DNA from 2 places in the Streptomyces sp. Z423-1 genome. Region 2 is predicted to be linked to the other one. Evidence: riboswitches for the same ligand, from Rfam matches in the RefSeq annotation. Region 2 holds a riboswitch; the other holds the start of a gene.
What was found. A riboswitch is a leader RNA that binds a small molecule or an ion and turns the genes downstream of it on or off. The one in region 2 is predicted to bind cyclic di-AMP.
Positions count from the first base shown of each region.

Region 1 (4,204 bases), 7.4 Mb from region 2:
CACGAGCAGCTACGCCGTGCACCTCACTGAGAACGACGAGCTGCTGCATCTGCACTGGGGCCCCAGGATCGCACTCGCCGACGCCGAAGCCCTCGCGGTGCGCCCGCTGCCGGACCACTGGCCCTTCGAGTCCCCGCTCGACGGACGGGAGGAGTACCCGATCGAAGGAGGCCCCCGCTTCGTCCGCCCCGCCCTGTCCGTGCGCACCGACGAGCGACGCGGCACCGAGTGGACCTTCGAGACGTACGAGACCGGCGACGACGAGCTGCGCCTGCGCTTCCGGGACGCGGGGCTGGCGATCACGCTGCACTACCGGATGCGTGACGACGTCGTCGAGCGCTGGGTGACCCTGCACAACGACGGGCCCGTGGTCGAGGTGCTGCGCGCCGACTCCGCCACCTGGACCCTGCCGGACCGCGACCAGTGGCGGCTGTCCCAGCTGCATGGCCGGTGGGCGGCCGAGTCCCGGCTGACCCGGTCGTATCTCACCTACGGCGAGAAGGTCATCGGCAGCCGCCGAGGTCACACCGGGCACCAACACCTGTCGTGGGTGGCGCTGGACGCCGACGCGACCGAGGAGCGCGGCGAGGTGTACGGCTGCGCCCTCGGCTGGTCGGGCTCGTGGCGGATCGCGGTGGCGCACCTGCCGGACGCGCGCGTGCAGATCACCGGCGGCGCCGGCTATGACGACTCGGGGCTGCTGCGGCTGGCCGCGGGGGAGTCCTTCACCACGCCCGTCTTCGCCGGCCTGTGGAGCGACGGCGGCTTCGGCGGGGCCAGCCGGGCGTGGCACGCCTACCAGCGCGCGTACGTCGTGCCCGACGCCGAGCGGGACCGGCCGGTGCTGTTCAACTCCTGGGAGGCCACCGAGTTCGACATCTCCGAGGAGCAGCAGCGGGCGCTCGCGCGGCGGGCCGCGGCGATCGGCGTGGAGCTGTTCGTCGTCGACGACGGCTGGTTCGGGGCGCGCACCAGCGACCGCGCGGGGCTCGGCGACTGGACACCCAACCCCGACCGCTTCCCGGCCGGTCTCAAGCCGCTCGCCGACGACGTGCACGCCCTGGGGATGCAGTTCGGGATCTGGGTGGAACCCGAGATGGTCAACCCGGACAGTGATCTCTACCGCGCCCACCCCGACTGGGTGCAGTTCCAGCCGGGACGAAAGCGGACAGAGATGCGCAATCAGCTCGTACTCAACCTCGCGCGGGAGGATGTCCAGGAGTACCTCTGGGAGCAGCTCCACGCACTCCTCTCCAGTGCGCGCATCGACTACGTCAAGTGGGACTTCAACCGCTGCTTCACGGATGCCGGGTGGCCCGGCGAGCCCTACCCGCAGCGGCTGTGGGTCGACCATGTACGTGCCTTTTATGCCCTTTTGGACCGCCTGCGGGCGGCGCACCCGGGCGTCGCCTTCGAGTCCTGCTCGGGTGGCGGCGGCCGGATCGACCTCGGAGTGCTGAGCCGCACCGACCAGGTGTGGACCTCCGACAACACCGACCCGCTCGACCGGCTCGCCATCCAGCACGGCTTCAGTCAGATCCATCCCGCGCGCGTGATGGCCGCCTGGGTCACCGACAGCCCCAACACCCAGCTGAACGGCCGGATCAGCACACTGCGCTTCCGCTTCGTCAGTGCCATGGCCGGGGTGCTCGGCGTCGGCGGCGACCTCATGCAGTGGACCGACGAGGAGCTGGCCGAGGCGCGGGACTGGGTGGCCCTCTACAAGGAGATCCGGCCCCTCGTGCAGCACGGCGACCTCTACCGGCTGCGGCCGCCGGCCGGTGGGCTCAGTGCCGTGCAGTACGTACGCGGTGACGAGTCCGTCGTCCTCGCCTGGCTTCAGGCGCAGAGCTACGGGGAACCCCTCCCGGCGCTGCGGTTGCGCGGGCTGGATCCGGCAGCGTCGTACGAATGCCGTGAAACGGGCGAAGTGCACCGAGGTGCCGTATTGCTGCATCACGGACTGCGTACGGAATTGCGGGGCGACCTTGATGCGGCTGTTTTCCGGCTGCGTCGCATCTGAGCCTTCTGTCCGAATTAGCCTCTTCATTCCAACTCGCTCTGGAATAAAGGAGCCTGGAGCAGGGTCACGTGAGCAGCGTCATATCTGTGACCCAGCGTCGCTCGTCATGTTCACGTAATTCGCATGGTTTTCAAGGGTCTTTACGGAAAACGGCGGCGCCGTAATGCACGCAGTGTGACCGGAATTCGGGTGAACGGATCACGAAAACGGCGTTCCTGCGCAACCTCTTGCTTGTCCCGTGCGTCTTGGCTCGCTTACGTTCCACACCGATCCGGGCGGAACGCCGAATCCTGCCGCCGCCCGGTGCCCGCGCAAACTCACCCGTGTTCGGCAGGAGCGGGGGACCCACAGGTAGAACCGCCTGTTCCGGTCTCCGGAACGGCTCGGGGTAAAGCCGCGTTTCGGCGCGGCCGGACATCTCCAGTCCGCACCCGACAGCTCACCTCGCAGGCGCCGGAGAGGAATTCGCCATGCCCGCGAAGGGTAAGCACCGCCGTCCGAAGACCCAGCGCTTCACCCGCTCCATCGCCGTCGCCGGAACCGGTGGCGCCGCACTCGCCCTCCCGCTCATGGGGGCCGCCGGTGCCCACGCAGCCACTCCCCAGTCCACCGCGGAAAAGGCCGTTCAGTCGGTCCCGACCCAGAAGACGGCCGTCCAGCAGAAGGCCGCCGAAAAGAAGTCCGCCGCCACGAAGGCAGGTGTGCGGACGTATTCGGTGAAGGTCGGCGACTACCTCTCGAAGATCGCCGACGAGCAGAACGTCAGCGGTGGCTGGCAGCGGCTCTACGAGGACAACCGTGAGGCCGTCGGCGAGAACCCGTCGCTCATCCACCCCGGCCTGAAGCTCACGATCGGCAAGAAGGCCGCGACGAGCAGCGGCAAGCCGTCGTCCGCTTCCGCCGCTTCGCCCAAGTCGGCGGCGTCTGCGCAGACGACGGAGTCCTCGAACGCCTCCGAGTCCGCGGCGCAGTCGTCCGGATCGTCCGAATCCGCCTCCTCCGAGGCCTCCGCCCAGGCCGCCGACACCAGCACCGTCAGCGGCTTCACCGCCCCCGTGGACGGCGCCGCCGTCGGCACCGCCTACCGCGTGGCCGGCAGCATGTGGTCCAGCGGCTACCACACGGGCGTCGACTTCGCCGCCCCGAGCGGCACCCCGCTCAAGGCCGTCGGCGCGGGCACGGTCGTCTCCGCGGGCTGGGCCGGCGCGTACGGCAACCAGGTCGTCATCAAGCTCGCCGACGGGTACTACGCGCAGTACGCCCACCTGTCCGCGCTCTCCGTCTCCAGCGGCCAGAGCGTGAGCGCGGGCCAGCAGATCGGCCTCTCCGGCTCGACCGGCAACTCGACCGGACCGCACCTGCACTTCGAGATCCGCACCACGCCGAACTACGGCTCGGACATCGACCCGGTCGCCTACCTGCGGTCGAAGGGCGTCTCCATCGGCTGACGCGCGCGCCGCTCACACCATCGAAGGCCGGACCCCGATCCCCGGGTCCGGCCTTCGGCGGGTCTTCGGTCACCGGGGCTTATTCCGCAGTTGACCAATCCTTTGGCCGTGGCCTTTGTCACCGTCCGTCAACCCCTTCCTACGGTCGCGTAGGTCACATTCGAAGGGGAATGATGTCCCGACGTGGGAGACGATTCGAAGAATGACAGCAGATCAGTGATCGGGTCGTACGTGGCGGTGGGGGACAGCTTCACCGAGGGCGTCGGCGACCCCGGCCCCGACGGGGCGTTCGTCGGCTGGGCGGACCGGTTCGCCGTACTGCTCGCGGACCGCCGACCCGAAGGCGACTTCCAGTACACCAACCTCGCCGTGCGCGGCAAGCTGCTCGACCAGATCGTGGCGGACCAGGTTCCGCAGGCCATCGAACTCGCCCCGGACCTGGTCTCGTTCTGCGCGGGCGGCAACGACATCATCCGCCCGGGCACCGACCCGGACGACGTGGCCGAGCGCTTCGAGCGGGCGGTCGCCGCGCTGACCGACGCCGTGGGCACCGTGCTGGTGACGACCGGCTTCGACACCCGGGGCGTCCCCTTGCTCAGGCACCTGCGCGGCAAGATCGCCACCTACAACGGGCATGTGCGGGCCATCGCCGACCGGTACGGCTGCCCGGTGCTCGACCTGTGGTCGCTCAAGTCCGTTCAGGACCGCCGCGCCTGGGACGACGACCGGCTGC
Region 1 covers NZ_CP053109.1:931,734-935,937, reverse strand. The annotation lists gene HJD23_RS04370 (alpha-galactosidase) at 1-2,023, shown strand, start outside; cyclic di-AMP (ydaO/yuaA leader) riboswitch at 2,332-2,489, shown strand; gene HJD23_RS04365 (LysM peptidoglycan-binding domain-containing M23 family metallopeptidase) at 2,494-3,471, shown strand; gene HJD23_RS04360 (SGNH/GDSL hydrolase family protein) at 3,688-4,204, shown strand, end outside.
Region 1: it holds a riboswitch for cyclic di-AMP, as region 2 does, so the genes downstream of both, HJD23_RS04365 (LysM peptidoglycan-binding domain-containing M23 family metallopeptidase) here and HJD23_RS37895 (C40 family peptidase) in region 2, are expected to answer to the same signal.

Region 2 (4,204 bases):
GCGGCCGCATGAGAGTCCGCCCGACCCGCGAGGGCGGCAAGACGGTCTCCATCGAACTGCCGTGGACGGTGCGGGCGGGCCCAGTACCGACGGCGGGCAAACAGGAGCCGTAGCTTTCGGGGCGGGTGCGGGGCGCGTTGCGAGGGGAGCCCTACCCGGGCGGGCCACGCAGCGCGCTGCGCGACTGGAGTCGCCGGGCGGGGGGCTCGGCCCCGTGCTCTGGGTGGTCTGGTCTGTTGGGTCGGGTGTGGCGCGGTGGAGGCGGAGGGCTCAGGCCCGCGCCGCGGAAGAGGCGGAGACCTCAAGCCCGCGCCCCGGGCGGTCGGTCCGGCCTGCCGGGTCAGGAGCGGGGCGGTTGGGGCGGAGAGTTCGGGCCCGTGCTCTGGGTGGTCCGGCGTGCAGGGTCGGGGGTGGCGCGGCGGAGGCGGGGGCCTCAGGCCCGCGCCCTGGGAGTCGCGGACGCCTCAGGGCCGTGCAGGTTGCTGAGCTCGGCCGAACGCGCCGCGTAGCAGTGCGCGGAAGGCGTCCGCCGCGGGGGCCGGCTCACCGGCGCGGTGGACGACCGAGATCGTCCGGCGCAGCTCGCCCTCCGACAGCGACCGCACCCCGACCGGCGTGGCCGACGTGCGCGCCACCATCTCCGGTACGACCGCCACCCCGAGCCCCGCACTGACCAGCGCGCACACCAGGGCGTACCCCGGCGTGGCGACCAGCACCGAGGGCGCCGCCCCGGCGCGGGCCAGCGCCGTCTCCACCCCCTGCCGGGCCGGATGGTCCGGCGCCATGCTGATCAGTGGCTGCCCGGCGAGTTCGGCCAGCGGCAGCCGGGAGCCACCGCCGCCGAGAGCGTGCCCCGGCGCCGTCACCAGCACCAGCTCCTCGACGAGCAGCGGCTCGGCACCGACCGACGAGGGCAGCGGCACCGGATCGGCCGGCTCGTAGGTGTGCGTCAGCGCCAGATCCACCTCGCCCGCGGCCACCGCCGCGACCCCGGCCGGCGGTTCGTAGTCCGCGACGGTCAGCTCCACGTCCGGATGTGCCCGGCGGAACGCGCTGAGCACCGGCGGCAGCAGATGGATCCCCGCGGTCTGGAAGGTGCCGACCCGGAGCGTGCCACCGGCGAGCCCGGTCAGCCGCGCCAGTTCGTGACGCGCCCGCTCCAGCTCGTCCAGCACCGTACGGGCCCGCGCCGCCAGCAACTCGCCCGCGGCCGTCAGCCGCGCCCCTCGGTGGTGCCGTACGAGCAGCGCGGCGCCCGCCTCCCGCTCCAGCTTCGCCAGTTGCTGGGAGAGCGCGGGCGGGGTGTAGCCGAGCCGCTCGGCGGCCCGGGTGATCGACCCGGCCTCGGCGACCGCCACCAGCGCGGCGAGCCGCGTCGGGTCGTACATGTCACTCCAGGGCGGCTTACAGAGGTAGATGAAAGCAATGCTTAAGGCTTACCCAGGTTACTCGAAATACCTGCTGAAGGCTTCTTTCCGGCAGCCTGACGTCATGGACGCACAGCTCATCGCCTTCACCGGAGTCGCCGCGGGCATGGTCGCCATGCCGGGCGCGGACTTCACCGTCGTCGTGCGCAACGCCCTGATCTCCCGCCGGGCCGGCGTCGCGTGCGCGCTGGGGATCACGGGCGGGCTGCTGCTGCACACCGCGCTGGCCGTGGCCGGTGTCGCGGCGGTCCTGGCCGCCGTGCCCGCGCTGTTCCGGGCGCTGCAACTGGCCGGCGGCGCCTACGTGCTCCATCTCGGGATCCGGACCCTGTGGTCGGTACGACGACCCCGCACCGCCACCGGCGAGGCGCCGACGTCGCCCGCGCCGCACCCGCTGCGCCAGGGCTTCGTCACCAACGCGCTGAACCCGAAGGCGCCGGTGACCTTCCTCAGTCTGCTGCCGCAGTTCGTCCCGGCGGGCGCCCCGGTGCTGCCCCGCACCCTGCTGCTGGCGCTCATCGTCGTGGCCCTCGCCCTGGTGTGGTTCCCGGCGGTGGCCCTGCTGGTGGACCGGCTCGGCCGATGGCTGCGCAGGCCGCGCGCCGCCCGCGCCCTGGAGGGCGTCACGGGCGCCGCGCTGACGGTCCTCGGCGCGACCCTGCTGCTGGAAGCGGGCTGAGCCTGCGTCACGGGCGGGGCGGTGGCGGCCCGTCGGGGCGCTGCCACCGCCGCCCGAGAGTCACTTGACCCGGCCGTACCAGACGCTCTTCGTCCAGATCTTCTGCAGCCGCACCACGTCCCCGGACTTCGGGGCGTGCCAGATCTTCCCCTTTCCGGCGTAGATGCCGACGTGGTACACGTTCGACCCCGAGTGGAAGAACACGAGGTCGCCGGCCTTCCGGCTCTTGGCCGGGATGTGGCGGGTCTTGTTGTACTGCTGGGCGGCCGTACGAGGCAGCTTCTTGCCCGCCTTCTTGTACGAATACAGCGTCAGCCCGGAGCAGTCGAACCTGCGCGGTCCGGTGGCGCCCCACTTGTACGGGGAGCCCTTCTTCGAGGCCGCGACCTGGAGAGCCTTCCTCGCCGGCGTGGCGGCCTCGGCCTCCGAGGCGAAGCCCGGAGCCACGACGGAGCCGCCCACCGCGACGAGAGTGAGGGCCGAGGCCGTACCGGCCCGGGCCATGAGCGACGGGACACGATTGAGCGCGGTCATGCGCAACCCTTCGTCAGCCGCCTGTGAAGGATGACCTGTCGGATTCGGGCTGGCGAAGTTGCCCGGCCGCGTTGTCACGGCTTCACCCCAAGGGCTGCTCGGAACCTGAACAAGCGTTCCGGCGACCCGTCGTGCTCGGGTCCTCCACTCCTGCCGATCCACTCCTGTCGACCGGTCATCCGGGCGGCGGCAGGACTCGGCGTCCGCCCGGACCGCCCCGCCGCGGTGGCGGGGGCTTGTCGTCAGTCGGGATCTTGACCCACGTAAGTCCGAAAATCCCAACGCAACCGGGGATTTGTGGCGTTACTCACCACTCGCCCGTTCGGGTGGACAGCCTGATGTGCGAACAGGTGTCAAGGGTGCCACGCCACCTCGGACCAGCAGCGGAACGTCTCATTCCGACCCGAGGCAGACCTCGTTGCGCAACCGCAAGGGCCCCGGAAAAGGACCTGAGGATCCACCGGACGGGGGTAGCCCTTTTGGTTCGTTTCACCCCCGGCCCGGACGTCCTGTCGCGTCGCCTCGCGGTCCGGGTGGACGGTGGCTGAGTCGACCGTGCCTCAACTGTCGGAGCGCGGCGGAACGGTGACACGCGCCGTGCGGCGTTCACCGTCCAGCACGCGCAGCGCCCGCGCGAGCGTTCGGGCGTGGAGTTCGGTCTCGCCCCGCTGGTGCATCAGCGCGAGCGCGTCGCGCAGTTCGGCCGCCTTGCGCACCAGCGCCTGGGCGGCACGCAGTCCACGATACGTGTCCCCGTCGTACGCCGGGTTGATACGCCCCAGCAGGTCCGCCACTTCCAGGTAACGGTCGATCAACTCGCCCTCGGCCCGGGTGAGGGCGGGCAGCGGCGGGAGTTCCGGTGGCAGCATCCGCGGCTCACCCCATCTCCTCCAGCCGGGCGCGTACCCGCGCCAACTCCTCCGCCTGGACGGCGACTCACTGGCCTGTCCCTCGATCGGCTCGGGCAGCGCCGGCTGACGGATCACCACCCGGGCGCCGGGCAGGGCGAATCGCTTGCCCGGGGGTGCCTGCGGCGAGCAGTACGGCGGCGGTCGATCCGGCCTGCCCGAGGCAGATCGTCTCCAGCGCGTCGTCGTGACACGGCGGAACATCGCGGGCCCAACCCCTCGTAGAACACGTACAGGCCGTGCGCCCCCTACGGCGGGGCGCACGGCCTCTACGTGCTGTATGTGGTCAGCCGGCCAGCGCGGGCCTCCGGTCGGCTGCGGATTCTTCGCTGCTCGCCGTACGGGACTTCAGCGCGCTGCCCAGCAGCACCGCCCCCAGCCCCACCGCGACCCACCACGTCAGCGTCAGCGCCGGACCCAGCGCCGCCGCGCCGTCGAAGTACGACACCGAGCGCAGCAGCGTCGTCCCCGCACCCGGCGGCAGCCACTGGCCGAGCGCCCCGGCCGGCTCGGGCAGCATCTGCGGCGCCGATCCCGCCCCCGAGAACGGGTTGCCGAACAGCATCAGCACACCCGCGCCGAGGCCGAGCCCGGCCCTGCCCATGAGCGCGGCGAGACCGGCGACCGCGCTGCTCACCGCCAGCGTGGACAGGCCG
Region 2 covers NZ_CP053109.1:8,308,244-8,312,447, forward strand. The annotation lists gene HJD23_RS37880 (ATP-binding protein) at 1-113, shown strand, start outside; gene HJD23_RS37885 (LysR family transcriptional regulator) at 465-1,388, opposite strand; gene HJD23_RS37890 (LysE family translocator) at 1,492-2,106, shown strand; gene HJD23_RS37895 (C40 family peptidase) at 2,167-2,640, opposite strand; cyclic di-AMP (ydaO/yuaA leader) riboswitch at 2,644-2,852, opposite strand; gene HJD23_RS37900 (hypothetical protein) at 3,201-3,509, opposite strand; partial or broken gene HJD23_RS37905 (ATP-dependent Clp protease proteolytic subunit) at 3,523-3,726, opposite strand; gene HJD23_RS37910 (ABC transporter permease) at 3,835-4,204, opposite strand, start outside.